Regions from separate parts of the Collinsella sp. CLA-ER-H5 genome, predicted to be linked through region 2. Evidence: predicted binding sites of a transcription regulator. Region 2 holds the regulator's gene; the other holds the start of a gene.
What was found. The regulator NrdR, encoded in region 2, represses ribonucleotide reductase genes. The targets are predictions, from matches to a motif close to AAACACNATATATNGTGTTT.
Positions count from the first base shown of each region.

Region 1: nrdD (anaerobic ribonucleoside-triphosphate reductase) is a predicted target of NrdR. The motif match lies at 9,924-9,943, and genes of this name have one in related genera.

Region 1 covers NZ_JBBNLR010000010.1:43,092-58,804, reverse strand. The annotation lists gene AAAX31_RS05275 (acylphosphatase) at 1-302, shown strand, start outside; gene AAAX31_RS05270 (transcriptional repressor) at 364-744, shown strand; gene AAAX31_RS05265 (HAD family hydrolase) at 822-1,619, opposite strand; gene AAAX31_RS05260 (urease accessory protein UreE) at 1,701-2,279, opposite strand; gene AAAX31_RS05255 (peptidylprolyl isomerase) at 2,283-2,711, opposite strand; gene AAAX31_RS05250 (membrane dipeptidase) at 2,832-3,845, shown strand; gene AAAX31_RS05245 (SprT family zinc-dependent metalloprotease) at 3,920-4,696, shown strand; gene folB (dihydroneopterin aldolase) at 4,703-5,188, opposite strand; gene AAAX31_RS05235 (HD domain-containing protein) at 5,232-5,813, opposite strand; gene folE (GTP cyclohydrolase I FolE) at 5,815-6,372, opposite strand; gene nrdG (anaerobic ribonucleoside-triphosphate reductase activating protein) at 6,439-7,020, opposite strand; gene nrdD (anaerobic ribonucleoside-triphosphate reductase) at 7,447-9,669, opposite strand; tRNA gene AAAX31_RS05215 (tRNA-Val) at 10,302-10,376, opposite strand; tRNA gene AAAX31_RS05210 (tRNA-Gly) at 10,380-10,455, opposite strand; gene AAAX31_RS05205 (glycoside hydrolase family 13 protein) at 10,588-12,321, opposite strand; tRNA gene AAAX31_RS05200 (tRNA-Gly) at 12,658-12,733, opposite strand; tRNA gene AAAX31_RS05195 (tRNA-Cys) at 12,776-12,849, opposite strand; tRNA gene AAAX31_RS05190 (tRNA-Gly) at 12,884-12,959, opposite strand; gene AAAX31_RS05185 (anti-sigma factor antagonist) at 13,065-13,811, opposite strand; gene AAAX31_RS05180 (SpoIIE family protein phosphatase) at 13,890-15,713, opposite strand, start outside.
Region 2 covers NZ_JBBNLR010000023.1:13,421-29,133, reverse strand. The annotation lists gene AAAX31_RS08555 (regulatory protein RecX) at 1-536, shown strand, start outside; gene rny (ribonuclease Y) at 794-2,344, shown strand; gene AAAX31_RS08545 (ATP-binding protein) at 2,346-3,431, shown strand; gene AAAX31_RS08540 (stage V sporulation protein S) at 3,506-3,823, shown strand; gene miaB (tRNA (N6-isopentenyl adenosine(37)-C2)-methylthiotransferase MiaB) at 3,879-5,249, shown strand; gene miaA (tRNA (adenosine(37)-N6)-dimethylallyltransferase MiaA) at 5,249-6,187, shown strand; gene hflX (GTPase HflX) at 6,187-7,476, shown strand; gene AAAX31_RS08520 (heparan-alpha-glucosaminide N-acetyltransferase) at 7,461-8,165, opposite strand; gene lexA (transcriptional repressor LexA) at 8,165-8,809, opposite strand; gene AAAX31_RS08510 (LysM peptidoglycan-binding domain-containing protein) at 8,970-9,422, shown strand; gene nrdR (transcriptional regulator NrdR) at 9,474-9,917, shown strand; gene dut (dUTP diphosphatase) at 9,922-10,365, shown strand; gene AAAX31_RS08495 (glycosyltransferase) at 10,820-12,121, opposite strand; gene AAAX31_RS08490 (FAD-dependent oxidoreductase) at 12,197-13,177, shown strand; gene AAAX31_RS08485 (DUF1836 domain-containing protein) at 13,332-13,943, shown strand; gene AAAX31_RS08480 (DegV family protein) at 14,016-14,882, opposite strand; gene AAAX31_RS08475 (NlpC/P60 family protein) at 15,062-15,713, opposite strand, start outside.

The sequences.
Region 1 (15,713 bases), on a different contig from region 2:
GCGACGAGGCCACTCAAGACACTCCCCTGCGTTATTTCCTGCGCTGGGCGGGGCAAGTCCAAGGCGTTGGTTTTCGCTTTACCAACACCAACCTCGCGCAGGCACGCGCACTCACCGGCTGGGTGCGTAACATGGAAGACGGCTCAGTCGAGATGGAGATACAGGGAGCTCCGGCAGACATCCTATCTCATCTCGAGGCACTTCATGCCTCCTACGAGCGCATGGGAACGCGTTTTCGCCTTGTAGATGCCCAGGCCCGAGCCCCACTTGCCAATGAAGACGGTTTCAGTCCTCATTATTAGTATTGTGTGCTAAATACGGTATCATTTACCTACGACCGTTGATAGAAAAGAGGCGAGGCGCATGGCGGTGCAAAGAAGGAATACCAAGCAGCGAAAGCTGGTTCTTGACGCCGTGCGCCAAAGCTACAACCATCCCACCGCCGACGAAATCTACAACGTCGTGCGCGCGCAGGATGACAAAATCAGCCGCGGTACGGTCTACCGCAACCTCAATCTCTTGGCCGACGCCGGCGAGATCCTCTCCATCAAGACGCCGGGCGGCAGCCGCTTCGATCGCACGATCGAGCCGCACGCACATATCATCTGCACCTCATGCAGCCGCGTCATCGACGTACCGCTCCCCTTCGATGCCCAGCTCGACGCCAAAGCGTCCGAGCAAATCGGCTGGCACGTCACGTCGCACTACACCATCTTCGAGGGTCTCTGCCCCGACTGCCGGTAGATGTTTGGAACATGCCTTAAAATCCACCTTTCCGCACTTTGCAGCAAAAAGTAGATTCCTAGACATGTCCCAAATGTCTACTCAGCAAGTAGACGACGCAGCTCTTCTTCGACCGTGCGCACGTAGCGGACGCGGTCGTTAATGCCACGCATAGAGGGGTTGCAGCTCTCCATCAGATAGGGATGGCCCACGACGTTGAGCATGTCGCGATCGTTCTCATTGTCGCCAAACGCCATCATCTCATCGGGCGAAATACCCAGGGCACGACCGTAATCGGCAAGCGCGGAGCCCTTGCCCGAACCGAAACCGATAAAGTCCGTCCATTCGGTTCCCGACGTCATCACGTCAACACGGTCGCTAAAGAGGCGCTCAAAATACTCCAGGGCCGCCGGCTGATCCACCTCGGGCGTCTGGAAGGCAATCTTAATGACGTCCTCGTCGATGTCCTCGGGGCGGGCGACCACCGCCACATCGCAGTGGACCTCATAGCGCAAATGATCGACGAACGCATCGTTGCCGCTCATGGTGTAGAGGTGTCCCTCACACGAAAGGGTCACGTCGGCATGGGGATACGCAACCACGGCATTCGCGATATCCATAGCAAGGCTACGCTCCATGGAACGCTTGACAACGGCACGTCCCTCGCTCATCACCAGGGCTCCGTTTTCGCATACATAGGCGAGCTCATCGGCCACCGGGGCAAACAGGTAGCGCAAGCTCGCATATTGACGGCCGCTCGCCGGCATAAACACGATACCGCGACGATGCAGCTCATCGATGAGCTCAAAGGCCTCGGAACGCGGCTCGCGCTCCCCCGGATGCAGCAACGTGCCGTCCAAATCGCATGCAATCAGCTTGATTCCTTCAAGACCCATATGCTCCCCCACAGCATCTCATCAACAGAAAGGCGGACTTTGAATAGTTGTCTCTCAAAGTCCGCCTTACTTATACGCACGTTAACCGCGCGCCTTCTTTACGATCGTAAAGTCTGGTGCCATACTCACAACGGCATCCGCCGCACTCGACGCAAAGCGCCGGTCCGAATCGAGTTCACGGGTAACCGTCGAGAGCCGAACGCCCTCGACGCCCCGGAGCATGCGGCCCAAAACAGGCTGCACCGGCGTATACATGCGCACGGTATACTCGTCCGAATCGCCTCGAAAAAGCGGCGCATGCATATTGCCGATCTCCCAGCACGCATGCGCGAGCGCAATCGGGTCCATGCGGTCAACTTCGACCAAATAAACCTCGGCGCTGCGCAGGCGCACGACAACCGCCACGGGCACCACGCCCGAACGGTCGACGGCGAGCACGTCGCCGTCGACAAAACGACCGCCGTCGGCAGTATCCAGCCGAACATCGACCGTGCGCCCCAGCTCCGTCACGCCCACAAACGCGCATACATCAGCCTGGTCCCAATCGAGCAGCAGCTCGTCAACTTCAAAGACGCCGCCCAGCTTCCGGCGAAGCAGAAGTTCATAGGACGGATCGTTGAGATTTCCCAAGCATGTCGTCGAAACCAAGCGCTCAGGCATGCTCTAACCCTCGACCTCGACGAGCTCGATATCAAAGTTGAGGTCCTTGCCGGCAAGCTCGTGGTTGGCATCGAGCGTCACAGCCTCGGGCGTTACGTCGATGACGACGGCGGGGACAGGCATGCCGCTCGGCGTGGACAGGAAGAGCTTCATGCCCTTCTCGATCTGCTCGATGTTGGGAACCTGCTCGGCCGGGAAGGTAATAACCATCTCGGGATTGTGCTCGCCGTAGGCATCGGCAGCCGGGATATGCACGGTCTTCTTCTCGCCCATCTGCATGTCGACAACAGCGGCGTCGAAGCCCTTGATCATCTGACCGGCGCCGCAGGTGAACTCCAGCGGCTCGCCGCGATCGTAGGAGCTATCAAACTGCGTGCCGTCGTCGAGCGTGCCGCGATAATGAGTCTTGACCTTCTTGCCCTGGTTGGACATGGTAACCTCCGTGATAAGGGCGGCGCACAACGCGGGCCGCCGTGAACATATGGCGCTAACTATACCCTAGTCATACAATTCAATGACAGTTTGCAAAGAAACGCTGCAACCGGAGGAACCATGGCATATCCCGTATTTGACCTACACTGCGACACCGCCGACCGCATCGGCTGGGCCACGCTCGATCTCGACCTGCGCTTTACCGCCGGCACCGACGGTTATTTCCCCGGCGACGAAACGCATCCGCAAGATTTCGACCTCATCGAGGGCAACGCCTGCGCCATCTCGCTCGCAAAGATCGGCAACACGCCATGGGCACAGTGCTTCGCCACGTTTGTCCCCGATGAGATTCCCACCGCCCACGCCGCGCGCTTCCAGGCGCAGATCATGGCGCATATGAGCGGCCAGGCAATGCTCAACCACGACCGCATGGTCAACGTACGCAGCGCGGCAGACATTCGCCCCGCGCTCAAAGACGGCAAGGTCGCCTGCATCCACACCATCGAAAACGCCACGTTCTTTGCCGAGGACCCCGCGCTGATCGAGGTGCTCAAGAGCTTGGGCGTACTCATGTCATCGCTCAGCTGGAATGCGCAGGGACCGCTCGCGAGCGGACACGATACCCACGCCGGCCTCACCGCCGCCGGCATCGAGGCACTTACGCAGATGGAGCACGCCGGCATGGTGCTTGACGTCTCCCACCTCAACGATGAGTGCTTTGACGAGGTTGTCGCCCACGCCACACGTCCCTTCGTCGCCAGCCACTCCAACTCTCGTGCAGTTTGCGGCGTTAAGCGCAACCTCACCGACGACCAGTTCCGCACCATTCGCGACATGGGTGGCATCGTCGGCCTCAACTACTGCAGCGAGTTCCTTTCCAACGACGCAACCGACAAGACAGCCGCAGACGTCACCTTCGACCAGCTGGCGGCACATATCGAGCACTGGCTCGACCTGGGCGGCGAGGACGTCATCGCGCTCGGCGGCGACTGGGACGGTGCCACGGTGCCCGCCTTCCTCTCCGATGCCAGCAAGATGCCCGAGTTCCAGAACATGCTCTCCAAGCACTTTGGCAAGACCGTGATGCAGAAGCTCTGCAGCGATAATGCCCTTGCCTTCTTTGAGCGTTATTAATTTCACATCCCCTGAGCGGGCCGGCATGCCGAACGGTCGACATGCCGGCCCGTCCCCAATCTGAAGGACCACTTTTGACACAGCAATTTACGCTTTTCCTACCCCAACCGGATGGGACTCCCATCCCCGTCGTCGTTACCAAAAAGCGCGTCAAAAACTTCAACCTGCGCGTCACATCGAGCGGTGAGGTCCACGCCAGCGCACCGCTCGGCGCCAGCCGCGAGCGTATCGAAGCGTTTGTGAAGCGCAACAGCGCCTGGATTATCAGCCGGCTTGCCCAGCGCGAGCAACGTCAGGCGACGGCGCGAGAGCCGCTCAGCCCCTCGTCCATCATTGCACTTTGGGGCAAGCCCATCACGGTACAAGATGCGCTCGATCACAACTTTAAGTCACCCGCACCGCGGCCCAAACAAGCCACGTTCGCAAGCTTTATGGGTACCGACGAGCCAGACGAACGTCCGCAGGCCAAGTGGAACGCGCCCCTCGACGGCTTAACGCCCAGTGAGATCCAAGCCCATATTGACCAGCTCTATACGTCCGAAGTCACATCGGCGCTGCGGGATATGGTGCACGCATACGAAATCGCAATGGGTGTCGCCGTTTCCCGCGTTTCCGTGCGCAGCATGAAAACGCGCTGGGGATCATGCACGCCCAAAACCGGCGCCATTCGCATCGCACGAGAACTTGCCGCCTACCCCGTCGAGTGCCTTGACATGGTTGTCGCCCACGAGCTCGTCCACTTGCTCGAGCCAAGCCACAATCAGCGGTTTCACGCCCTGCTCGACACGTACTGCCCCAACAATAGAGCACTGTCCCAGCGGCTCAAGCAGCCACCCATAGAGACATATTAGAACCGGTTAGCGCACGCGCTCGATCTCGACACCGCAGCTTGCCAGGGGAAGACCGACGGGCGCCCAAGGCTTATCGAGCTTAACGCGCACGCCAAGCAGCAAGGGGTAACGACGCAGCAGCATCGAGGCCACACCCTCAGCTGCAGCCTCGATGAGCTTAAACGTATGCTCGCGCAGATAGCCATCGACATCGTGGCACACCGAGCCATAGTCAATCGAGGCGTCCAGGTTATCGTGCTCCCCCGCTGCACGCAGGTCGGCATAGAGTACCAAGGACACGATGAACTTCTGGCCCAGCGCGTTCTCTTCGGGATACACGCCGTGGTTGGCAAAGACCTCGAGACCGTCGATAGTAATGCGGTCAGCATGGCGCAGATCGTCATAACTCACGTGGGGCACCGCCGTTGCGGTGGATATTTCGCCCCTTCCACGGCGGGCGAGCTCGGCGCCTTCAGTCTTGGTTGCATTCTCGGGCAGTTTCTTGTTGCTCATCGCGATCGTCTCCTTCGTTTAGAACCCCGACCGCGCAAACTAACTACACGCGAATCGACAGGTTCTTTTTATCATCGCTCCAGTTGCAAGCATTGCGCGCGGGGCATGCAAAGCAGGCGCGCGACGCTTTGTCGGCTGCATAGAGCAGACGCTCAAGCGGTTGGCTGTTCACACGCAGCTTTCGATGGCCCAGAATGGCCGTCTTAATGGCTGCGGCATCGGCCGGCTCAAACGCCACATCATCGGGCATGCCGCCGAGAATCGCATCAGCGACGCGTTCGCTTGCAACATCATGGGATATACCCGATTCATACTGTTCATCTTTGCCGATATCGTGAAGAAGTGCCGTGGCGTAGATGACCTCACGGTCAAATTCGAGCTGTTCCTCGAGATTCTTGATCCACATAATGCGAGCGACATCGAGAAGATGGTCAATACCGTGGCGGCAGAAGATGCGCCCCGATTCCAACTGTGCAATGTTACCCAGGTGCCGCCGGAACAGCCCGTTGGCGCAAATGTAATCAATGCGAGGCATGGCACCAAAGGGAGCCAAGCCCGAAGCCATAAAGCCGCGACGCGACGTCCCCTCATCGGTCTTCGATGTAAAGTCGTTGACGACCCTCATGCTAACGGCCCAGCATCCTAAAGAACCGCTCCTCGAGCGCGGGATCAGTCTCAAAGACGCCGCGGCGAGCGAGCGTCACGGTCTTGGTGCCGGGCTTTTGCACGCCGCGCATGGTCATGCACATATGCTCGGCTTCCATGAGCACAATCGCTCCCTGGGGAGCGAGATAATCCATGAGAGCGTCGGCAACCTGCGCACACAGCTGCTCCTGCAGCTGCAGACGGCGGGCATAAACCTCAACCGTGCGGGCGAGTTTGGAAAGCCCAGCCACCCGACCGTTAGGGATATAGCCAATGGCGGCCTTGCCATAAAACGGCAGCAGATGGTGCTCGCACAGCGAGTAGAACGTGATGTCGCGCTCGATAACCAAATCGTTCGAAGCGACGGCAAAGGTTTTGGACAGGTGCTCCTCGGCACTCTGGTCCATACCGCCGGCGATCTCACCATACATACGGGCAACGCGCGCCGGGGTCTCCAGCAGGCCCTCACGAGTTGGGTCCTCGCCTATGCCCTCAAGCAACAGCTTAATGGCGGCCTCGACTTTTTCCTGATCGACCATCTGGGCCTCACTTTTCCGATTTTGCGTTCGCGCTATGGTACCACGCCCTTTGGCATCGGCCACAAGCTACATAGTATGGGTCGAATAGACCGGATCGTCCCGCCAAAGCTCCACAGCGTCGCAAAGCGCAACGCCCTCGCGCACAGCACGGGCGCGCGTGGCGTTCATATCGATCACACGCTGGTTACTCGAGCCCCTAAAGCGCAATGAGATATCGTACAGATCCTGAACGAACGGGCCGTCCACCAACATGTCGAGGCAGGCCAGGATACGGTTCGTCACCTCGGTATGATGACGGCCACCCGGCATAAGCTCCTCGAGCACGTCGCCGGTAAAGCACCAAATGGTCTTGCCCGACCCCGCGGGATAGGCCGCACGCACGCGTTCGATAAAGTCAACAAGCCCCACCTGATTCTCGGGCTCCATAGGCTCGCCGCCCAAAATCGTCAGGCCATCAATAAAGGGATGGTCGAGACTCTCGATAATCTTGTCCTCGACGGCACGGTCGAACGGCTCACCCGCAGCAAAGTCCCACGCGACAGAGTTAAAGCAGTTCTTGCACCCACGACGGCACCCACTCACAAACAGAGAAGTACGAACGCCTTCCCCATCAGCAATGTCGAAATACTTAATGTTCGCGTAGTTCATAGGTAACTCTCCCGGGAGGCCGGGACATATCATCCCGTCCTCAAACATTCTCGGCCTTCGGCCTGCGAAACTGCGGGCGGGACGATATGTCCCGGCCTCATGCAAAGGGTAACTCAATGAACGAAGCGAACATCGAGTATAGGGTTCGAGGTCCAATAAAAACTTTGTTGCAGCTCAACCGCCATCGCAAGCAAAGCGTTGTTGCAAGTCAACTCATTTCCGCTAAGAACTTCGAGGAGTGAGCAGGCCGCATGCTGCATCTCAGCTACATCAACTTGGCTGCCCCGTAGCGAGGCCCCGGGCCTTTGCTCGATATGAGTTCCGCACGAACAGGAGGCGCCAGTGGCGCCTCCGTCGTGAGCCAGGACTGTCCGAAATAGCGAGTAAAGGCCCGGGGCCTCGCTACGGGGCGGCCTGGGATGGTTATTAGAGATGCAGCACGCGGTCGCGGATCTCCTCGGTTCGACCCTGGTTCCAGAACTGGGTACCGATGTAACCGCACGTGCGACGGGCGACATTCATCTTCTCCTGGTCACGATTGCCGCAATTGGGGCACTCCCACACCAGCTTGCCGTCATCCTCGACAATCTTGATCTCACCGTCGTAGCCGCACACCTGGCAGTAGTCGCTCTTGGTGTTGAGCTCGGCGTACATGATGTTGTCGTAGATGTACTGCATCACGCGAATGACAGCCTTGAGGTTGTCCTGCATGTTGGGAACCTCGACGTAGGAGATGGCACCGCCCGGCGAAAGCTGCTGGAACATACCCTCGAACTTGAGCTTGTCGAATGCGTCGATCTCCTCGGACACGTGGACGTGGTAGCTGTTGGTGATGTAGCCCTTGTCCGTCACGCCCGGGATGATGCCAAAACGACGCTGCAGGCACTTGGCGAACTTGTAGGTCGTCGACTCAAGCGGGGTACCGTACAGCGAGAAGTCAATATCGCTTTCGGCCTTCCACTCCGCGCACTTGTCGTTCATGCGCTGCATGACGGCCATGGCAAAGGGCGTGCCCTCCTTCTCGGTGTGGCTGTGGCCCGTCATGTACTTAACGCACTCATACAGGCCGGCATAACCCAGACTAATGGTGGAGTAACCGCCCACGAGCAACTTGTCGATCGTCTCGCCCTTCTTCAGGCGGGCGAGGGCACCGTACTGCCAAAGAATCGGTGCGGCATCCGAAAGCGTACCCATCAGACGCTCATGACGGCACAGCAGGGCGCGGTGGCACAGCTCAAGGCGCTCGTCGAAGATCTTCCAGAACTTATCCATGTCCTGATGCGAGCTCAGCGCGACATCGGGCAGGTTGATGGTCACAACGCCCTGGTTAAAGCGACCGTAGTACTTGGGCTTGTTCGGGTCATAGTTCAGCGCGTTGGCCACGTTGTTAAATCCGTTACCGGAGCGGTCGGGCGTCAGGAAGCTGCGGCAACCCATGCAGGTATAGCAGTCGCCGTTGCCCGCGGTCTCGCCCTTCGACAGCTTGAGCTCGCGCATCTTCTTCTCGGAGATGTAGTCGGGCACCATGCGCTTGGCGGTGCACTTCGCAGCCAGCTGAGTCAGGTAGAAGTACGGGGAATCCTCGTGAACGTTATCGTCCTCGAGCACGTAGATGAGCTTGGGGAACGCCGGGGTGATCCACACGCCGGCTTCGTTCTTAACGCCCTCATAGCGCTGACGAAGCGTCTCCTCCACAATCATGGCAAGGTCATGCTTCTCCTGGGGCGTACGGGCCTCATTGAGATACATAAAGACCGTCACGAACGGCGCCTGGCCATTCGTGGTCATAAGGGTCACGACCTGATACTGAATCGTCTGAACGCCGCGACGGATCTCGTCACGCAGGCGGTCCTCAACAACCTCGCGGACCTTTTCGGGAGATGCGGAAACGCCGAGCTCCTCGAGCTCGCGGGCGACCTCGCCGCGAATCTTTTGACGGCTCACCTCGACGAACGGGGCAAGATGGGTCAGCGAAATCGACTGGCCACCGTACTGGGAGGAAGCAACCTGAGCGATGATCTGCGTCGCGATGTTGCAGGCAGTCGAGAAGCTGTGCGGCTTCTCGATCAGCGTGCCCGAAATAACAGTACCGTTCTGGAGCATATCCTCCAGGTTCACCAGGTCGCAGTTATGCATGTGCTGGGCAAAGTAGTCCGAATCATGGAAGTGAATCAGACCCTCATTGTGAGCATCCACAATCTCCTGGGGCAGCAGCACACGCTGGGTCAGGTCCTTGGAGATCTCGCCGGCCATGTAGTCACGCTGAACGGAATTGACGGTCGGGTTCTTGTTGGAGTTCTCCTGCTTGACCTCTTCGTTGTTGCACTCAATCAGCGACAGAATCTTGTCGTCGGTCGTGTTCTTCTGGCGCTTCAGGCTCTGAACATAGCGATAGATGATGTAATGGCGAGCGACCTCATAGCAGTCGAGACGCATAATCTCGTCCTCGACCAGATCCTGAATCTCCTCGACCGACACGGTGTGGCCCGCGTTCTCGCATGCCTCGGCGACGTTTTGTGCCGCGTAAACCACCTGGCGGTCGGTAAGACGAGAGCTCTCCTCGACCTCCAAGTTTGCGGCGCGGATGGCATTGACAATCTTATCGATGTCAAAGACAACCTCGGTGCCGCTGCGCTTGATGATCTTCATCCTCTTGCCTCTTTCGCGTCGAAATCGTATTGCGCTTCAGAGCCAAACGATGCCCGGCAGGGCTTGCCCCTGTCTTGCGGCGCCGTCGCGCAATCTGTGTTTTCGAAAACCATAGGCCCTCATGCGGACAATCCTCGCAGCCAATCAAGGGGCTCGAAGATCCATCCAAATGGGGCGAATAAGGTCCTCGTTCTCTGTCCGCCATCTATCATACGACAAAGAGGCATCTATATCCTGTATTCTTTTTTTAGGTCAAACACAACATATAGTGTTTCAGCAGGTCAAAGCAATTAGTCATTTTGCAGACGCATTAATTATGAGGGGTTCTTGGCAAGTCGGTAAAACGTTACCAACACGGCTACCTGCATGGCAGTTATAAAACCCCCTTAGTCAAGCCGCTGACAAATCCTACCAAAACCAAGCCGCTCACGCCAAAAGAATCCAAAAGATTATGCTTGACCAACATGTTGCGGTCACGGTCGGCCAGGACGTATGCAACCTGCCGGCACCTCTACGGGATGCGAAGACCATCGCGTACAGACCTTGGATCAATATTTGGTGGTTATTTGGCGGCGTGCTTGGCGGCATAAAACAAAACAGCCCAGAGACATAGCCTCTGAGCTGCGAACATTTGGTGGGCGTTAGAAGATTTGAACTTCTGACCTCTTCCGTGTCAGGGAAGCGCTCTCCCCCTGAGCTAAACGCCCAAATGGAGCGGACAACGGGGCTCGAACCCGCGACCCCAACCTTGGCAAGGTTGTGCTCTACCAACTGAGCCATGTCCGCCTGCGAGGATTTAATATACGGGATGGTCCACCCAAATGCAAGAACTTTTTTTAAAAAGTTTTGCGACGCTCTCGCGAGGGCATCAGTCGTCACGAAAGGCACGGACAAACGCAGGCTCGCAGCGAGATGCCCCTACATCTCACCGAGCATGATCCAGGCAGAGCTGTCCTGCGTGAGCCTGCCGTCTGCAAGCGGCGATGAGGTGAGCAGGACCCTGCCCGCCGGCAGCTCCACGGGTGCTGCACCGAAGTTCGTCACACACGTCCAGCCGTTATCGCGGCGATAGGCGATGACGCCGCCCTCAGCGCCCTCGGCACCATCCGCAAGACCGGTGCGCCCGTCAAGATCGAGCCACGCAAGATCGTTGGCGCACCCGCGCAGCTTGCGCCGCAGCCAGAGGGCGTCACGATAGAGCGCAAGCATCGATGTCGGGTCCACTTCTTCCCTATCGGCAGCATAATCGGAAAACCATGCAGGCTGCGGCAGATGGGGCGCCGCATCGGCGTCTGCCGGCGAAAACCCAAACGATCCGCCATGCGCGGGATCGTCCGCCGCCACCCACGGCAGGGGCACACGACAGCCGTCGCGCCCCTTCTCACGCTTCGGTCCGTGCGTATTGGTCGCAGTAGGGTCTTCGAGTGCAGCCCACGGGATATCAGCCACCTCAAAAAGGCCGAGCTCCTCGCCCTGATACACGTATGCCGAGCCCGGAAGCGCCAGTTCAAGCAAAAGGGCCGCCCGCGCGCGGCGCTCGCCGAGTTCACGGTCCTCGTCATAAGACGACCCGTCACGTAAGAGCCAGTCGAGCGCAATCTGGTGGTAGCGCGTCGCCTTGATTTGCGGCAGGGCATAGCGTGTCGCCACGCGCGGCACGTCGTGGTTGGAGAGTACCCAGGTCGAGGCGGAATCGGATTCGACGGCTGCCTTCAAGCCCTTCTCGATTGCAGTGTGCATGTCATCATAGGTCCAAGTGGCCTTGGCAAACTCAAAGTTGAATGTCTGGCCAAGCTCGCTGGAACGCGCGTAGAGATACTGGCGCTCGGGCAGCACCCACGCCTCGGCAACGGCGCTGCGTGGCGGATTATAGCGGTCGAACACGCGGCGCCACTCTCGATAGATCTCGTGGACCTCGTTGCGGTCCCACAGCGGATGGGTGCCGTCGTCAACCATGTCATCGCCCTCGGCGAGATGCCACCGGTCGAGGTCATCGCGGTCGAGATCCTTGGCGAGACCCTGCGCCACATCAATGCGAAAGCCGTCGACGCCTCGATCGCTCCAAAACGCCAGGACGTCGCAAAAGAGCGCGTGAACCTCAGGGCATGACCAGTCAAAGTCCGGCTGCTCGGGCGTAAACATGTGCAGATACCACTGACCGTCCGCAACACGCGTCCATGCGGGGCCGCCAAAGTTGGCATTCCAATTGGTGGGAGGCAGCTCGCCATGCTCGCCGCGACCATCGCGGAAGATATAACGGGCGCGCTCGGGCGATCCGGGGCCGGCGGCAAGAGCGGCTTTGAACCAGGGGTGCTGGCTGGATGAATGGTTGGGCACGATGTCGACGATGACCTTGATGCCGCGCGCGTGAGCCGCAGCGATCATATCATCGAAGTCGTCAAGCGAGCCGAGACGTGGATCGACATCGCAGTAGTCCGCCACATCATAGCCACCATCGACAAGAGGCGATGGGTAAAACGGGCTCAGCCAGATGGCCTCGATACCCAGCCGCTCAAGATAGTCCATCTGCTGGGTAATGCCCGCGATATCGCCCAGACCCGAACCAGTCGAATCCTTAAACGAGCGCGGGTAGATCTGATAGATCGCGGCATCGGACATCCATGAGCGCGAAGAGGACTTTTCTGTAGCCATGGGATAAGTCTCCCTTGCAACGAGGTTTTGCGAGATGCCCACGATGATACGCCCAAAGCGGACATTCGCGGCAAACAACGCCACAGCCACGCCCCAAAACGCTCGCTCCCTCTCGGGTTCGAACCTCCCGGGACAAATCGACCGATTAGTAAAAAGAACGGAAGACCCACTCCCCCGGCCACGACAGCGAGCGGGCTCCGGGTGCCCCAGGTTGCCGCGAAAGAGGAGGGAAGCGTACTTTATGTACGCGACCGACGATTGAGGGGCAAGATGGGGTGCCCGGGGCTCGCGCAGCGTCAACAAAAAACGCGGTTCGTTAGAACCGCGTAAGATAGTTGGAGCGGACAACGGGGCTCGAACCCGCGACCCCAACCTTGGCAAGGTTGTGCTCTACCAACTGAGCCATGTCCGCATATGTAAAACAAAACGGGCGCCGGAGCGCCCGGATGTTGCCTGGAGGCGAAGCCCGGATTCGAACCGGGGGTAAAGGCTTTGCAGGCCTCTGCCTTACCACTTGGCCACTTCGCCGAAAAAGGACCGCCTAAACGGTCCGGGAATGCAATGGAGCGGACAACGGGGCTCGAACCCGCGACCCCAACCTTGGCAAGGTTGTGCTCTACCAACTGAGCCATGTCCGCTTGCGGGTTATTAATTTACGCGAGTTGTCCAAAAGACGCAAGTACTTTTTTCAAAAAACTTGTCTGCCGCATGTTCTTAGTAGCCAAACGCGCTAAAGCGATTGGCTAGGCACACGATTCCAGCGCCCCGCTAAACAGCTTCACCATCTGCACGCGCGTGCCGGCGCCGTCCGTACGACGAGCAACCTCCACGTTATCGACGAGCATACGCATAAGCTTGATACCACGGCCGCGTTCTTCAGATGCGACCGGCTCGCTCGTTTCATCGATAGAATAGCCGGCACCTCGATCAAGCACCTCAACCACAACGCGATCGCCATAGGCCTGAACCGTCAGGACGCACCCGATACCGCCCGCATGGTCATAGGCATTACCCAGCGCCTCCCCCGACGCCAATGCGACATCGTAGCGCTCGTCACGGCGCAACGGAAGCGATTCAAGGAGTTCGGCGATGCGATGTCGGTAGTATGGAAGATTCTCGATACCCTGACGGACCTCGACGCTCTTACTCCAGCGAGGCAGCTCCCCCACCGGAATAGCGGGAATAGACTCCCGTGCCGGCCCCGCGACATGAAGGATATCGACAAGACGAGCAATCTCCAAAAAGCGAACAACTTCACCTGATGCATTGACGAGCGAAAGCAGGCCTTCTCGCCTCATGAGCTCACGAGCGCGCGTAAGCAGGAATGCCAAGCCCGTCGAATCGATAAAGCTAACAGCCTGACAGTTGATGACGACACGACGCACGCCGCGGCCAATCAAAGCATCCAACCGCCGACGCAGCGCAGGCACCGTGGCGATGTCGATATCGCCTGGTGGCGTCAAAACCGCTATGTCATTCCACTCATTCATACGACCATGGTTCCCCAAAAAAGCTCACTCGATGCATTCGTTTCCCCAACCGTACGGATTCAGCCCACCCAGCGTCGTCTATGAACGACCCCGTAAAAACTCAAGGGACACCAATGCAATGTCATCGTCCAGCGCCGATTCGGTAAATCGGTCAAGCTCGCCCAAGACCTTGCCGCAAATGCCCGACACGCCCTCCCCCGAAACAGAAAGCAGAAGGTCGCGCAAGCGCTGCTCGCCAAAGAACGCTCCGGTGCGGTCGCGGGCCTCAATCGTTCCATCCGTATACATGAAGAGCATGTCGCCGGGGGCGAACGTAAACACGCCCGTCTCGTACACCATGCTCTCAAAGGCACCGATTACGCCCGATTGGCATCCAAGCAGCTCGACCTCTCCCCCACGGGACTCGCCGCCACCCAGCGGCATCGACTCTGGCCTGATGACCATGGTCGGAGGATGGCCCGCCGAACAATACGTTGCGCGTCCGGCTTTAAGGTCAATCTTGGCGATAAAGGCTGTCACGAACGTCTCGACCCTCGAAAAGCCCATGAGCATGCTGTTAAGGGAGCGTGCCATGCGGGCCGGTCCAGCGCCCTCCCAGGCATATGCCGTCAGGGCCGTCTTGACGAGCGCGGACATCGATGCGGCCTCAATGCCTTTGCCAGACACATCACCCAGAATCATGACGGCGCAGTCGTCGGGAAGACGAATGAGCGTATAGAAATCGCCGCCGACCAACGCCGAATTCGTGGCAGACAGGTACACCGAATCGGTTGCGATACCCGGAACATCCCCCAGGGAATTTCTCATGCCGATCTGGAGGGTCTGAGCGATATGGCGCTCCTCGCGCTTTTGAGATTCGCCTTCGTAAATCAGTTCAAAGTCATGCGCCAAGTGCACCAAGTAGTCATATTCAAGGTCATCAATCGGCTCTTGGCTACCATCACGAAGCAGTAGCGCGCGCGTTGTCGGGCTCTTCGCAACAGAAGCAGGAACAATCGCGTCGTTACTGTGCTTGCCATCACCCTCAGAGCGCGGGCGCCCAGCCTCGATGCCGGAGTCGACGTAGAGACCTTGACAAGGCAGACCATGTACCCTAAGCCAGCCTCCCATAGGCATCGATTCGTCAACGCGAGTTATACGGACGTGTTTAAGGTCCTCGGCACTCGTGCCGCCCAAAACAGATGCCTCAAAGCCATCAGGGCCAGCCCCCAGACGTGCCGCCGGCGCCGTCGTGGAAAAGAATAGCTTCTCGGGATCGTCCGGCAAAGCAACGCGACTGCCGCCTTCAAAATCTATGACGTAGGAGTCCAGACTGGCGTCATACTCAACAGGACAAAAATGGCAGTTGAGCATATTGCAGATCTCGGACGATACCGCCTGGGTAGCCGCGGCGGAATCGTCTAGAAAGGTAAACAACTCATCACGTAAGACATTGAGCGAGCGGCCAAGCTCGGCCGTACGACGAGAGCGAAGGCTCGATGCCATGCCGACCAGCTGGATAGACAGGTAATCGCAAATGACCTCGAGTACATTAACGTCATAGGCGAGCGGTGCCTGGGGGCGTTTCCAACCAACTTCCAGCACGCCAAGGATCTGCGTACCGTAAAAAACGGGAAGACAAATCTCGCTGCGGTACGGAGGCATATCCTGCACGCGCAACAGGTGCTTAGAACGATTATCCAGGTCCATGAACATACCGGAGGCGGCCCTATCGCCCTCAAGGTCCTGTTGAATCGACAAGCGACAGGCACGCGACTCCCGAAGAACATACGTCGGAATACCAGCGCCATACGGCAAGAACTCGGGCAGGTAGCTGTCGTACAGCTCCTTGGAAACACCGCGTAGCTTAAAACCGCCGCTCTCAGAAAAATAGATAGCGGCACCCGAAGCATCGAGCGTTCC
Region 2 (15,713 bases):
CGCGCCTGTATGTCAAAAACCGCCCCGATCTTCCCTGTGATTGGGATAACTTTCGTGAGGCGGTGCAGCTCATCGAGCGTAAATGTGCACTTACCATGGTGACTGAGATGTTATCGCGCCGCGACCATGCGACGGGTGAGGTCCGTGACAAGCTGGCTCGCTACGGCTTTCACCAGCCCGCGATCGATTTCGCCGTCGAGCGCGCCACCGAGTATCGCTTTTTAGACGAGAACCGCTTTTGCTCGTACTTTATCGAGGAACGCAAGCGGCGCGGTTGGGGACAGCGCAAAATCGAGACCGAGCTCAAGCGACGTCATGTCGTGCTCGATGACATTCCCGGTTATCCCGAGGATTATTTTGCCGTCGAAGACGATTTGGCGCGTGCGTCAGCCCTGCTCGCCAAGCGGCGTGTTCCAGAGACGCGCGGATTCGAAAAACTGGTTCGGTTTTTGATGGGCAAGGGCTTCTCGTATCACATCGCCGCCGATGCCGTTAAGGCACGTCTCGATGCCGAATGCGAGGAATGTGCGCTTTAGGCGTATGCGTTTTGTGGCCCCGCCGCTCACCGCGTTTTAGCCGCCGTACTGGGGCCATTTATTTGACAGTTGTTGTGGTTCAACGTACGATAAACACTGTCATTTGCTTTGTGATATGTGCTCATCTGTGATGAGTTTGTTTATATGTTTATCTGTATCCGACCCGCATAAGCTGCGCCCATATTACTCAAATGTCGCGAGCCGTTCATAAGGACGGTTCGCTTTGTTGTGTAACGAATCCATAAAAAGGAGTGAGCATGCCTATCATTGCAGCGCTCGTTGGCATCGTTTTGGGTGCCATCGCCGCCATTGCCTACATGCGCACCGCCAAGCAGGGTAGTCTTCACGAGGCCGACGAAAAGATCCAGTCGGCACACGCACAGGCTGAGTCCCTGATCGGTGATGCAAAGCGTCAGGCCGAGACCCTCAAAAAAGAGGCTCTGCTCGAGGCTAAAGAGGAGATCATCAAGAACAAGCAGGCCGCCGAGGCCGAGGACAAGCAGCGCAAGAGCGAGATTCGTACGCTCGAGAACCGCGTGATGCAGCGCGAGGAATCCCTCGATCGCCGCAACGACGCTCTCGACAAGCGCGAGCATCAGCTGTCCAGTCAGGCCGGTCAGGTCGAGAAGCGCTCCCGTGAGCTCGAGGAGCTCTGCGCAAAGCAGACCTCCGAGCTCGAGCGTATCGCCGACCTTACCCGCGAGGATGCCCACAAGGAGCTCCTCGATAAGGTTCGCGGCGAGGTCACCCACGAGGCCGCCACGATTATTCGCGAGTCCGAGCAGCAGGTTCGCGCCGAGTGCCACAAGACCGCCCAGGAGATTCTGTCCCTGGCGATTCAGCGCTGCGCTGCCGACCACACTGCCGAGGTCACCGTTACCTCCGTGCACATTCCCTCTGATGACCTCAAGGGCCGTATCATCGGTCGCGAGGGTCGCAACATCCGGACCTTCGAGCAGGTTTCCGGCGTCAACCTCGTGATCGACGACACGCCCGAGACCGTCGTTCTTTCGAGCTTCGACCCGGTCCGTCGTGAGACCGCCCGTGTTGCCCTGGAGAACCTCATCGCCGACGGCCGCATTCACCCCGCCCGCATCGAGGAGATGTATCACAAGGCTGCCGACCTGGTTCAGCAGCGCGTGCGCGAGGCTGGCGAGCAAGCTGCATTCGATACCGGCATTCACGACCTGCACCCCGAGATCGTCAAGACCCTTGGTGCCCTGCGCTACCGTACCTCGTTTGGTCAGAACGTGCTTCAGCACTCCCTCGAGGTCTCTGACCTGTGCGGCGTAATGGCTTCCGAGCTTGGCCTGGACGTTGTTACCGCCAAGCGCGCCGGCCTGCTGCACGACCTGGGCAAGGCAATCGACCATGACGTCGAGGGCCCGCATGCCGTCATCGGCGCCGAGCTTGCCCGCCGTTATGGCGAGAAGCCCGTTATCGTCCACGCTATCGAGGCTCACCATGCCGACGTCGACCCCAACACGGTGCTCGATGTCCTGGTACAGGCCGCCGATGCTGTCTCTGCCTCTCGCCCCGGTGCCCGTCGCGAGTCTGCCGAGAACTACATCAAGCGTCTTGAGAAGCTCGAGGAGATCGCCAACTCCCATGACGGCGTCGAGCGTACCTATGCCATGCAGGCTGGTCGCGAGGTCCACGTCATGGTTCAGCCGGACAAGATCTCCGATGCCCAGTCCACGGTTCTGGCTCACGATATCGCCCATCAGATCGAGGAAGAGATGGAGTATCCCGGTCAGGTGCGCGTCGTCGTGATTCGCGAGAGCCGCGCTGTCGATATCGCTAAATAACATGAGCGACGCGAACGAGCTCATCTCATTTATCGCGTCGATGTCGGGGGAGGGCAACCTTCGCGTCGAGGAGAACCTTGGCGAGGGGTATGTCCGCCTCCGCGTTTCGGAGGCCGAGCGGCGCCAGGCAAAGCACGACATTCAGCATGTCGAGGATATCGTCATCGAAATGCTCCGTAATGCTCGCGATGCCGGCGCCGACAAGATCTTTCTCGCCACGACCAAGGAAGATGGCGTCCGCACGCTTGTCTTTCTGGATAACGGCTCGGGTGTTCCGCAGGATATGCAAGAGCAAATCTTCGATGCTCGCGTTACCTCCAAGCTCGAGAGCATGAAGATGGACCGTTGGGGCGTTCACGGTCGTGGCATGGCATTGTTTTCGATCAAGCAGAACACCGACGAGGCCCGTGTGGTCACGTCCGGTGTCGATCTTGGTTCAGCCTTTAAGGTGAGCGTTGCGGCCGACCGCCTCAGTGAGCGCGCCGATCAGTCCAGCTGGCCCCAGGCCGTCAAGGACGAGGACGGACGTTATGTCTGTGCTCGCGGTCCGCATAATATTATTCGCGCTGCCTGTGAGTTTGCGCTCGAGGAGTTGCGTGGTTGCGATGTCTATCTTGGTTCTCCGTCTGAGATTGCCGCGACCCTTTATGCTCAGGCGTCAAGCCGGCTCGATACGTCGCGTCTCCTGTTTATTGATGACGAGAGCGAGCTTCCGGTTGTCGATCGTTTAGGCCTTGCCTCTGATGCCGAGGACTTTATCCGCATCTGTTCGGGTTTGGGTCTTGAGATGTCCGAGCGCACGGCACATCGCATTTTGGCAGGGCAGATTAAGCCCGTTCGCGGTGTGACCGCGCGTTTGCTGCGCGAGCGTGATTCTTCCTCGCATGCGCCGGCTCCTGTCGATCTTGCGAAAGATCGTCGCGGGCTACGTATTGCCAAGGATGACATGGCACAGTTTTCGCGTGCTGTGGAGCGCGACTTTAATGACCTTGCCGCCCGGTACTATCTCAACCTTTGCGGCGACCCAAAGATTCGCGTTTCGCGTGATCGAATCACCGTGACCTTCGATCTTGCCAAAGAGGAATAGTGCCTTTACCGAGTCCACTCGGTACGATAAAGTTATTGCAGTTAAAACGTACTTTTAAACGCAGGAGTTTCTTCATGGATTGCCTGAAGGTATCAAGCAAATCATCGCCCGCGTCCGTTGCCGGCGCCATCGCCGGCATGGTCAAGGATGGTGTACCCGTCAACATCCAGTGTGTCGGCGCCGGTGCGGTCAACCAGGCCATAAAGGCCGTGGCTATTGCGCGCGGTTTTTTGATTCCAACCGGATTTGATATTTCCTGCGCGCCCGTGTTCTCCGACATCCTTATTAACGGGGAGTCGCGCACGGCCATCCGTCTTTCTATTTACGTTCACCAGATCAATCGAGCTGCTATGGATAACGTCGTCATGGATGATGTTAAGCCTGTGGCATAGCTTCTGCTTGCCTCGATTCGCCCCCCCCCTCTCCCCATCGTTAGGACTTATGCACATGGACCAGCGTTCCGTACGCGATATTCTTGCCGGTAAAACCTACTTTATCCGCACCTTTGGCTGCCAGATGAATCAGCACGACTCTGAGCGCGTGAGCGGTCTGCTCGATTCGTATGGTTGCCTCATGGCGCTCGATCCCGAGCATGCCGATATTGTTGTCTTCATGACATGCTGCGTACGCGAGGCCGCCGATACTCGCCTGTACGGTCAGTGCAATTCCTGCAAAAGCCTGCCGCCTTCGCCTTCGGGCAAGCGCGTGGTTGCCGTGGGTGGCTGTATCGCGCAGCGTGATGGTGAGGGCCTGCTCACCAACGTCGATAACGTCAATGTCATCTTTGGTACGCATTCCATCGCGCATGTGGCCGAGCTCATTGCCGAGGCGTTCCTGGACGGTAAGCGTCATATCCGCACCAATGAGCATGAGGATACGGATGCCATGAGCATGCCGTGGCATCGTGAGACCCAGTATCACGCCTGGGTGCCCATCATGACGGGCTGCAATAATTTCTGTACCTATTGCATCGTGCCGTACGTGCGCGGTCGCGAAAAGAGCCGCCCCTTCGAGGAGATTGTCGACGAGGTGACCGGTCTGGTGCGCCAGGGTGTGCGCGAGATCACGCTGTTGGGCCAAAACGTTAACTCATATGGTCGCGATCTGTTTGGCAAGCTGCGTTTTGCCGATTTGCTGCGCGCGGTGGGCGATACGGGCGTCGAGCGCATCTTCTTTACCTCTTCTCATCCTAAGGATCTGCTGCCCGAGACCATCGACGCTATGGCCGAGACGCCCGCCGTCATGCCGCAGCTTCACTTGGCCGTTCAGTCGGGCTCCACGCGCATCCTCAAAGAGATGAATCGCCGTTATACACGCGAGGACTATCTGGGCCTGGTCGATCGCATTCGCAATCGCATGCCCGATATCGCGCTCTCGACCGACATTATCGTTGGCTTCCCGGGCGAGACTGAAGAAGACTTTGAGCAGACGCTCTCACTTGCCGAGACGGTCCGCTATGCTCAGGCCTATACCTTCATCTATTCCAAGCGCGCCGGTACCCCGGCTGCAGAGATTGACGACCCTACGCCGCATGAGGTTATTCTCGAGCGTTTCAACCGCCTGGTTAAGGTTATCGAGACCACGGCACACGAGTATAACCAGGGTGAGCTTCATACTGTGGTGCCGGCGCTCATTGAGGGAACGAGTAAAAAGAACGACGCGGTCCTGCTGGGCAAGAGTCCCAAGAATCAGACCGTGCATGCGCCTATCCCCGAGGGTTACAGCATCGATCAGCTTGTTGGCAAGATCGTTGATGTTGACGTTGACGTTGCCAAGACCTGGTATTTATCCGGCTCCGTTGTGGGCGAGCCGCGCTAATGGTTTCTCCCGGGACAGGTCTTTCCGCCGTTGCGATCGTCGGTCCGACGGCGGTTGGTAAGAGTGATGTTGCCGACCGTTTGGCAGCTCGTCTTTCGTCCGAAGTGCTGTCGTGCGATGCGATGCAAATCTATCGCGGCATGGACATCGGTACCGCAAAGATGGCGCCCAATGAGTGTACGGCGCCACTGCGTCTCGTCGACATTGTAGAGCCGGGTGTGGCATATTCTGCTGCGCTTTATCAGGCTGACGCTCGCGCGCATGTTGAACGTCTCCTTGGTTCGGGTTGCCTGCCTGTTTTTTGCGGAGGTACGGGGCTGTATCTCAAGGCTGCCCTTGATGAGATGGACTTTCCCTCGGGTGAACTTGAGGACGATCGCCGTGCGGGCTATCAGGAGCTTGCCGAGCGTATTGGTGAGGAAGAACTGCATGCCCTGCTTGCCGAGCGTGATCCAGAATCGGCTGCTGTTATTCATCCCCATAACGTGCGTCGCGTGATTCGCGCGCTCGAAATGCACGATGATGGCGTCTCCTATGCGCAGCAAAAGTCGCAGTTTAGTGTTCCGCGCGAGCATTATCACGCTCTGTGGTTTGGTCTGACGCGTAATCGCGAGGTGCTCTACGAGCGCATTAACCTGCGTGTCGATCTGATGTTTGAGCAGGGCCTTGTCGATGAGGTCCGCGGTCTTATGGGCCAGGGGCTGGGAGATGCCCTGACGTCGATGCAGGCAATTGGCTATAAAGAGATCATCGATGCTTTCAATGGTGTGATGAGCATGGATGAGGCTCGCGAACTCATCAAGATGCGTTCGCGTCGTTATGCCAAGCGTCAGCTTTCGTGGTTTAAGCGCGATGACCGTATCGTGTGGTTTGATATGGATGAATGTACGATCGATGAGCTCGTTGAGGATATCCTGCATCGTATTGAGGCTGCCTAATGGCCCGTTTTCCTCTTGTTCCCACGGCACCCGAGCCCGAGCGTGCCATTTTGGTTGGTGTTGAATGGCGCGACAATGCATGGCCGCTCGATCGCTCACTTGATGAGCTGGAGCGCCTTGCCCACACGGCTGGTGCCCAGTGCGTGGCACGCTTATCGCAGCGTTTGGTAAAGCCGTATCCTAAATCGTTTATCGGTTCCGGTAAGGTTGAAGAGCTGTGCGGCCTGGTACATCGCATGGATGCCGATGTCGTTATTTTTGACGACGACCTGACGCCCTCGCAGCAATCCTATTTGGAGAAAGCCGTGGGCGAGCCGGTAAAGATTATCGATCGTACTGCACTGATCTTGGATATCTTTGGCCTGCATGCTCAGACGCGTGAGGGACGCCTACAGGTACAGCTGGCGCAGCTTCAATATCTGTTGCCTCGTCTGCGCGGCATGTGGAGCCATCTCGCCAAGGAACAGACGCGCGGCGGCATCGGCTCACGCTTTGGTCAGGGCGAAAGTCAGCTCGAGGTCGACCGTCGCCTCATTCGTAATAAGATCGCTGCGCTTCGACGTGAGATCAAGCAGGTTGAACAGCGTCGTGATGTTCAATCCAAGAGTCGTATTGAGTCACCGGCGTTTCGCGTCGCGTTAGCCGGTTATACCAATGCCGGTAAATCGACGTTGCTCAATCGTCTGACCGGCTCTACGGTACTTTCGCAGGACAAGCTGTTTGCTACGCTCGACCCGACGACGCGTTCATATCGCCTGCCTGGCGGTCGCGGCATGACGATTACCGATACCGTCGGCTTTATTCAAAAGCTGCCGCATGGTCTGGTCGATGCCTTTAAATCGACGTTGTCTGAGGTGTTGGGTGCCGATTTAATTCTCAAAGTCGTGGATGCGTCTGATGAGGACTATGAGCGACAGCTTGAGGCTGTCGACCGCGTGCTTGATGAGATCGGTGCCGGAGAGCGTTTAACGCTTACGGTGTTCAATAAAATCGATCTTCTCGATAGCGTCGATCGATTGAGTTTCCGTCGTCGTTATCCGGAAGCTGTTCTGTTCTCGGCCCAAACGGGCGAGGGGCTCGACGATCTCGTCGATCGCATTGCTCGCGAGGCGGCCGCCACCGATGTGCTGCTTTCCGCCGACATTCCATATCGTGAAGGTGCACTCATCACAGTCGTGCATGAGCAGGGGACCCTTTTGCACGAGGAATATCTTGAGGATGGCGTTCGTATTGTGGCGAAACTGCCGGCTCGTATTGCACCGCGGCTCGAGCGTTATCGCACCGAGTAGGCGAGCTCCAAAATGCCCAGTATGATGGGCTGATGTAGCAGATAAAAGGGGAGTGCATGACGTCCAAGGCTGGCGAGCGCCGGCAGGGGGTTGGCGTAGGCCCAGCTTGGGGCGGGATGTTCGCATCTTTGAGCGGTGCGCGCAGCAAAGTATCCTGTGAGATACATGAATATGAACGGGATGATTGGATAATAGTCGCCTGAAACAAACCGGGGGCCGGGAAATCCTAGCCACGCCAAATAGGGGAATGAATAGGTCGATTTCGGGATGCCCCATGTCGCCGCGAAGAGAGCGAGGCATATCGCAATGCCCCACGTGCTGGGCACTTTCTTAAGCATCGGTCGTGCTACGGTTGTCACAGCGGTACACGCCGCCATGCAATAAATGATGCCAAAGTTCACTGAATCGTCGACCGATACGAGCGTTGTTGCGATCCAGACGACCAAAGCTGCGGCAGCGTACTTGGCCGCTCGTTTGGCATTGTTGCGTGAGAGCGTGCACATCCAACCCGCGATAAACAAAAATACCCAGCTGATGCTGGCGCGCCAGATGTCTTGAAAGACGGTCTGGGTAAACCAGGGCATATCCCAGTCGTACAGGTAGGCGAGATCGTAGCAAGCGTGAAAACCTGCCATTGAAATCATCGTAAACCCGCGGACGGTATCAAAGATGGTGATGCGTTTTTGCATTACAAGAACCGGCGCATCAAGCCGACGACTTTGCCCAAGATAACGGGATTCGTTGCATAGATAGGCTCCATGGTGTCATTCTCAGGCTGCAGGCGTACGCGTCCCTGCTCCTTGTAGAATGTCTTGACGGTCGCTGAGCCATCAATCATGGCCACGACAATTTCGCCGTTCATGGCACTCTTTTGTTCACGGACGATGATGTAATCGCCATTGAAGATGCCGACATTGATCATTGAGCTCCCATGCACCTCAAGGATAAAGGAACCCTGATCAGTGGCGATTTCGGTCGGGATAGTAAAAGTGTCTTCTATATTCTGCTCGGCCAGAATGGGAATCCCAGCCGCGACGCGACCAACGAGCGGTAGCGAGACCGTTCCGCGAGGTGCGGTGGGCTCGTCAGATTTAGAAATTGAGACAGAGGAACCGTCCTCGTTAAAGAGTTCCAGGGCGCGCGGTTTGGTGGCATCGCGCTTGAGTAGCCCGCGCGCCTCCAGGGCAGATAGATGGGCGTGCACGGTGCTGGGGGAGGAAAGGCCCACGGCAGAAGCCATCTCGCGCACGCTGGGCGGATAACCTTTCTCCTGCTGATATTCCTTGATGAAGTCGTAAATTTGCTGCTGACGCTTGGTAATTTTGCGAGCCATCAGGGCATCCTCTCTACCCATGTCAAACAAATGTTCGAATTTTGCTTGACAGGAACAACTGTTCGAAGATAATAATAACCGAACATTCGTTCTCGCGCTAGACATTTTTGTCCGCGCGGCTTGATAAAACTGTTCTCAGCAAAACACGCGAGAGGAGAACATGATGAACGCAACGAATATGGTCCAGGGAAACCTTGCCCTTAAACTCGAGACGCCTGCAGAACCCACTTTTACGGTTGTTCAGGGTGGCCGCTCCGGCTTTCAGCCTTTGACCGTAAAGTCTGCTCGCAATCAGCAGGCTGTAGTTGCGCCGGCCCGCGTTGCCCTGAAGGTTCCGACGATTGTCGCCGTTGCCGTTGCGCTTACGCTCTTCGTTGTCCTCGCTACGTCGGTCTTTAGCGCTCGTCACGCCGCGTATGCCGAGTCCGTTTCCAACGTTACCTACGAGACTATTCGCGTTCAGCCTGGTGATTCTCTTTGGTCGCTTGCCGAGGAATATCCTATCAAAGGCCTTTCCACGCAAGAGACTTCCGACATGATCCGTAACGTCAATCATCTGGAGCATGGTTCGCTCGCCGCCGGTGCGCATCTTAAGGTTCCTGCTCGTTCGTAATCATTATCGCGCTGCGCATGGTACCCTTGTTATCGTTTAAGAGGAGGTACCATGCGCTGTCCCAAATGCGGCAAGGCACATACCCGCGTCGTTGATTCTCGTATGCAGGAGTCAAATAACACCATTAAGCGCCGTCGCGAATGTTGCTCGTGTAACTATCGCTTTACAACGTTTGAGCGATGCGAAGACCCAATCGAGGTCATTAAGTCAGACGGAACCAAGCAGCGGTTCGATCGCAATAAGCTGCTCGTCGGCTTGATGCGCGCCACCATCAAGCGCGATATCGACACTAAGAAGCTCAATGAGATTATCGACGACATCGAGGTCGAGCTGCGCTCTCGCACGCTGACGGCCGTCACGTCCCATGAGTTGGGTGACATGGTGCTCAAGCGCTTGGCCAAGATCGACAAGGTGGCCTACATCCGTTTTGCCTCGGTCTACCGCGATTTCAAAGACGTCGATGAGTTTCTGCTAGAGCTCGACAAGCTAAGGTGATTCCATGTCCAACATTACCGTCAACATAAAGCGTCTCGACCCCACCGTCGAGCTTCCCAAATACGCCCATCCCACCGATGCCGGCTTGGATCTGCGCTCCAACGAGGACTGCGTCCTGAAGCCCTTCGAACGCCGTCTGGTCTCTACTGGGCTGGCCATCGCCCTGCCCGATGGCTACGCCGGCTTCGTCCAGCCCCGCAGCGGCTTGGCCATCAAGCAGGGCCTGTCTATAGTCAACACGCCGGGCCTCATCGACGCCCACTACCGAGGAGAACTCAAAGTCATCCTCATTAACCTAGACCCCACGAACAACATCCAAATCAACAAAGGCGACCGCATAGCCCAACTCGTCATCCAAGAAGTCCCCACGGTCAACCTCGTAGAAGTAGAAGAACTAGACGAAACCGACCGAGGCAAAGGAGGCTTCGGCTCCAGCGGCGTCGCCTAGGGACGCTCGTATTCCTCCCGCCCGCCTCTCACACATATCATTCCATGCTCAAACATTCTCGCTTCGCAGGGGCGCACGGATCCCGCTTTCGCCTGAGCCCCATACATATCATCCCGTGCTCAAACATTCTCGCTTCACTGCGAAACTGCGCGCGGGACGATATGTATGGGGCTCAGGCGAAAGGGCTCCATGCTTGACATAAAACAATCTTTCTAGTTAGCCGATGCGATAAAGGGATGCCTCCTTTGTCGCATCGACTAACTCTATTTATATTTTCCTGTTTTACCTTTGCAGGTTCTAATGGAGGGGATACCGAAGTAGCTGCTAGTAAGTAAACGTAGCTGTTCAGCGGGAGCCGCCCATATATCGTTCCACGCGCAGTTTCGCAGCGCAGCGAGAATGTTTGAGCATGGAATGATATATGGGCGGCTCCCGCTGAACAGCGGACTTTCGTCTACCTGATATGAGCAGGTTTTCCGCCCCAGTAGAAGCGGCAGAAGGCTCGTTTACGTTTTTGGGGTTTGCCTACGAGCTCCATGGCTGCGATGGCGATGTCCTCGGCTGCGCGGGGGCGGCGCAGCACTTCGCCATTGATGAGCAGTGCCTTGAGCGACTCTGGATGATCGTGGAGATGGCGCAACGTCACGATGAGTTCACGTGCGGTGGTGACATGCATGCTGGCGCCCATGCCGGTGAGCATCGTGGTGTTGGCCTTTTCCTGACCGTATGATTTGCCCAGCAGGATCATCGGCAGATGTGCGCATAGGCACTCGGTGACCGTGAGTCCGCCCGATTTGAGGATTGCCAGGTCGCAGCCGTGCATGAGGGCCGCCATGTCGTCCACGTAGTCCAGAACCGTGACGTTGTCGAGCTTCATGGCGTCGAAGAGCGTCTTGAGGCGGGTGGCGTATTCCTCGTCCTTGCCCGGCAAAAAGACAAAGTGCATGTCCTCGAAGCTGCGCAGGAAGGGGAGTGTGCGGTCCATCTCCGCGCGAAAGCGAACGTACGGTTGAGGCAAACTGGCACCGGCCATCACCAACACAACGGTCTTGTCAGCGGGGAGATTGAACTTCTCAAGTTCTTCCTCGCGATTGTAGTCCGTATCAAACCCGGCGCGAATGGGGATGCCTGTAATGCGGATTTTGGTCTCGGGAACCTTACGGGGGCGAAGTGTCTCGGCCATAAATTCGTTGGCTACGCAGAACAGGTCGGTGTCCTTGTGGGGCCAAAAGCCTTCGACTTCATAGTCTGTTGGTACGCAGATGACCGGGTAATCGATACCCGTGATGACGCGGGCGCCCACAGCAACATTGGCTGCCGTAATGTGTGTTGCAACCACGGCTATGGGCCTGCGGCTGCGGACATATTCATTGAAGGCGGGGAACATAATACGCGACCATGCCGTGCCGCCACCCCAGAGAAGATGCCCCGTAAGCGTATATCGCCAGGTCAGGTCGTAAATGGGGCGCGTGGCTCCCGTAAAAGAAGCCGCGGTCTTATTGCCGTCGAATTTAATACGTCCAAAATCAAGGATATCGAGCACTTCAATCTCAACATCCTCGGGGATGCCATTGGTGCCGCGGATGAGGTCGAATGCCTGCGCAATCGCATTTGCAGCGGCTTTGTGGCCCGAGCCGACGGAGGCGTGCACGATGGTCACGAGAGGTTTTTGCTTCGCCAAGAGCGTGGTTTGCTCCGATTGGGGAGTGCTGTGCGTGAGCAGGGGAGCGTCGTCGCTCGTCTGCGTTTGATCCATCGATAACTCCCCTTAATCTTTGTTTTGCAAAGAATCATTGTAGTGCATGAGTGTCACGTTTGCCTAAATTTGGGTATGAGCGCAAAGAACGCCAATCTTTCGACAGGAGGTCTCTTCATGACTACCCATCAGCCGATCGATGTTGCTATTATCGGTGGCGGCCCCGCGGGCTATGCTGCCGCCATTTACGCTGCGCGCTCCAACCTAACGACGACCGTGATTGAACAGGGCATGTCGGGAGGGCAGATCGCCACAACCAATGAGGTCGAGAACTATCCGGGCATTCCGCTCTTGAGTGGCGCCGAACTCGGCGAGCGTTTTCAGCAACATGCAGAGGGCCTGGGAGCACAGGTTGCATGGAGCATGGTTACGGGTATCGATTACGATGCCGATACAGCGCTGTTTACGGTGCATCATGATATGGGCGATACGCTGGCTTCGAGCGTTATCGCTTGCATGGGTGCCACGCCGCGATCTGCTGGTTTCGTTGGCGAGGATACGTATCGCGGTCGTGGCGTTTCATATTGCGCAACATGTGACGGCATGTTCTTCCGCGGCAAGCAGGTCTTTGTCATCGGCGGCGGCAATGCTGCCTGTGAGGAAGCTCTGTTCTTGTCAGAAATTGCCAGCAGCGTGACCGTCGTTTTGCGCCGCGATCAGTTCCGTGCCCCCGATGGTGTGGTTCAAAAAGTTCTTGCAAAAGATAATATTTCAGTTAGGTACCAAACTAGTATTGTGGAGCTCTCCGGCGAAGTCATGCCAACGACGATTACCTTTAAGGACAATGCATCCGGCGAGACTCATACCGAGTCATTTGAGCCCGGCTCGTTTGGCATCTTTGTCTTTACCGGAACGCAACCCCATACCGAGCTTGTTGAGCATCTAGTTGATTTGGCGCCTGATGGCGGCATTCTGACTGATGAATCCATGGCGACCCGCACGCCAGGTCTATTTGCCGCTGGCGACATCCGTTCCAAGCGTTTACGCCAAGTTGTGACCGCCGTTTCTGATGGAGCCATAGCGGCAACCAGCGCATACGCATTTCTCCGTGGATAAGTACGATAATATATCTTATGTAAGGTTGCTATCTTTAAACATAGTGGTTGGACGGTGCAACAATGTGCTGTCCAACCACTTTTACTTAGCGGCTATGTGGTATGCAAAACTAGATAACCTAGAATACAATATAGTAAACGAACGGAGGACCCTTATGAACCACGTTAAACATGTTATCCCGATGTCCGATACATCGGTCAGCATTAAGCCGGAGGATATTCAGCCGACGGTGCTGCCGGATGCATTTATTCAGTCCGATATGGTGGGTAAACTTAACGCGTTGAGCCTGCCACGCTATGACCAGTTGCCCAACGTAACGCTCTATCGCGATCAGGTTATTGAATATGTTGCGCTGTGGATGGAGCCGCTTTCGATTTGCGTTGAGCAGCCCGTTATCACGCCTTCGATGATCAATAACTACGTGAAGGTCGGCCTCATTCCTGCTCCGGTTAAAAAGCAGTATGGCCGTGAGCAGATTGCGCGTCTCATCGCCATTTGCATCTTTAAGCAGGTGCTGCCCATCGCTGCGGTTCAGGCGCTCTTTAATATTCAGCGCTTGAGCTACGATGCTCCGACGGCCTTCGATTATGTAGTCGATCAACTTGAGGCATCGATTCGTGCGGCGTTTTCCGTCGAGCAGACTCCCGTGCCCGATACCGCACACCAGGTTACGCGCGAATCGCTGCTCGTACGCAGTGCGGTTTCGTCTTTTGTATCGAAGGCGTACCTGATGAGCTACCTAAAGTTCAATGGGTTTAATAGCTAACCGAGGTATAAGACCGGGCGGGATAAAGAGCCAAGGCTCCTTATCCCGCCCGTACGTTTGTCTAGTTGGATATTATCGGCCCGAAGCCACGCCCATGCCGTAGCCGATGATGAGGCCGTGCATCTCGGCATAGTAAGAATCTAGCCCGTTGCAGGGCATGATGATGGTCTTAGAGCCGGGCCAATGCTCCACAATGCGGCTGGCTAGTGCCTGGGCGCCCGTCTCATTCTCGACGTGGTCGATAACGACTTCGCCGCCAGTAAAGCCCTCGGCCTCCATGGTGTCGACAATCTTGGTGAGCATCTTCTTTTCGCCGCGCGTGTGCCCAACGAGTTCAATTTTGCCCGCTTCGCTCGCCGTGCCCAAAATGCGGATATTGAGCTTGTTGGCAATAACTCCGGCCGCCTTGGGGATACGTCCGGCCTTCGCAAGGTTTTCGTAATTGCATAAACTAAAGAGGATCTTGCTGTTTTGCTCGAGACTATCGAAGTAAGCGCAGGCGTCTTCAAAGGAAACGTCCGGGTTGCTCGCAAGATAGCGGTCGAACAGCAAGAAGATCAGATCCATTTTGCCACCCGCGGCTCGTGAGTTAACCAAATGAATCTGGCGGTTGGGCTCCTCGGCAAGCACCATGTCACGTGCGGTGGCCGCGGCATTGTAGCTTCCCGATACGCCCTCCGAGATGGGCATGCAGATCGTCTTGTCGGCAAGCTTAAAAAGTTCAGCCCACTCCCCTACGCTTGGACAGGCGCTCGAAGAAGCGCTCGACTCCGCCTGCACGGCGCAATTGAGCTCGTGAACATCGAGCGAGAGGTTATCAACAAATTCACGCTCCCCCACTCGGATCTTAAGGGGTGCAAATGCAAAGGTGGTATGAGGTGCGGTTGGTTGCCAATCGCGAAGATTGCAGCTCGAATCGGAGATAAGTGCCCAGCTCATTGAGGGTCCTTTCTAATTGTTCCCCAACAATTATAGCCATCTTTTTGATTGATTGGACGGCTATCTAGTTTTGAATACTAGATAGCCGTACTGATCTTATGGCAAACGGTTGGGGCAAAAAGAATGGGCCTCGTGATTCAAGATCGCGAGGCCCACGTTCGTTCGCTGCAGTAATAAAATTAGTAGCGTACGAAGATGTAGTTGTTGTTCATACCGGCTGCGACGGAGCTGATGATGACGCCCGTTTTGTAGTCGGAAGCATGAATCATCTGACCATTACCGATATAGATGCCGGTGTGGTAAGAGTTAACCACGACATCACCAGGCTGGGGATCGGACACGCGGGTCCAACCCATGAAAGTGCCGGTGGTGCCCAGACGGCAGTAGCGGCCCGTGAGGCAATAGCTTACAAAACCGGAGCAGTCAAAGCTGTTCGGACCAATGCCGCCCCAAGAGTAAGCGTATCCGAGCTTGCTGTAGGCGCGCGAAACAACGGAACCGCCGTCAACGGACTGGCTCGGTGCGGAAGGCGTCGGAGTCGGAGCGGGCGTCACGGGCTGCGGCGTGGGAGCAGGAGCGGGCGTAGGCGCGGGCGTGTTGCCGCCGCCGTTGTTGGTCGTACCGCCACCATTGTTGGTGTTTTCAGTCGTACCGGCGGTATCGTTGCTCACCGTGGCCTTTTCGGCAGTGCTGGCGTTGATACCGGCCTGCAGCGCGGCGTTGGCCTCGGCCTCGGCAGCAAGCTCGGCCTGCAGCTGAGAATCCAGGGAGTTCACGACACTCTGGGCCTCAGCCTGCTGGGCATTGAGCTCGTCGACCTTCTTCTGCGTC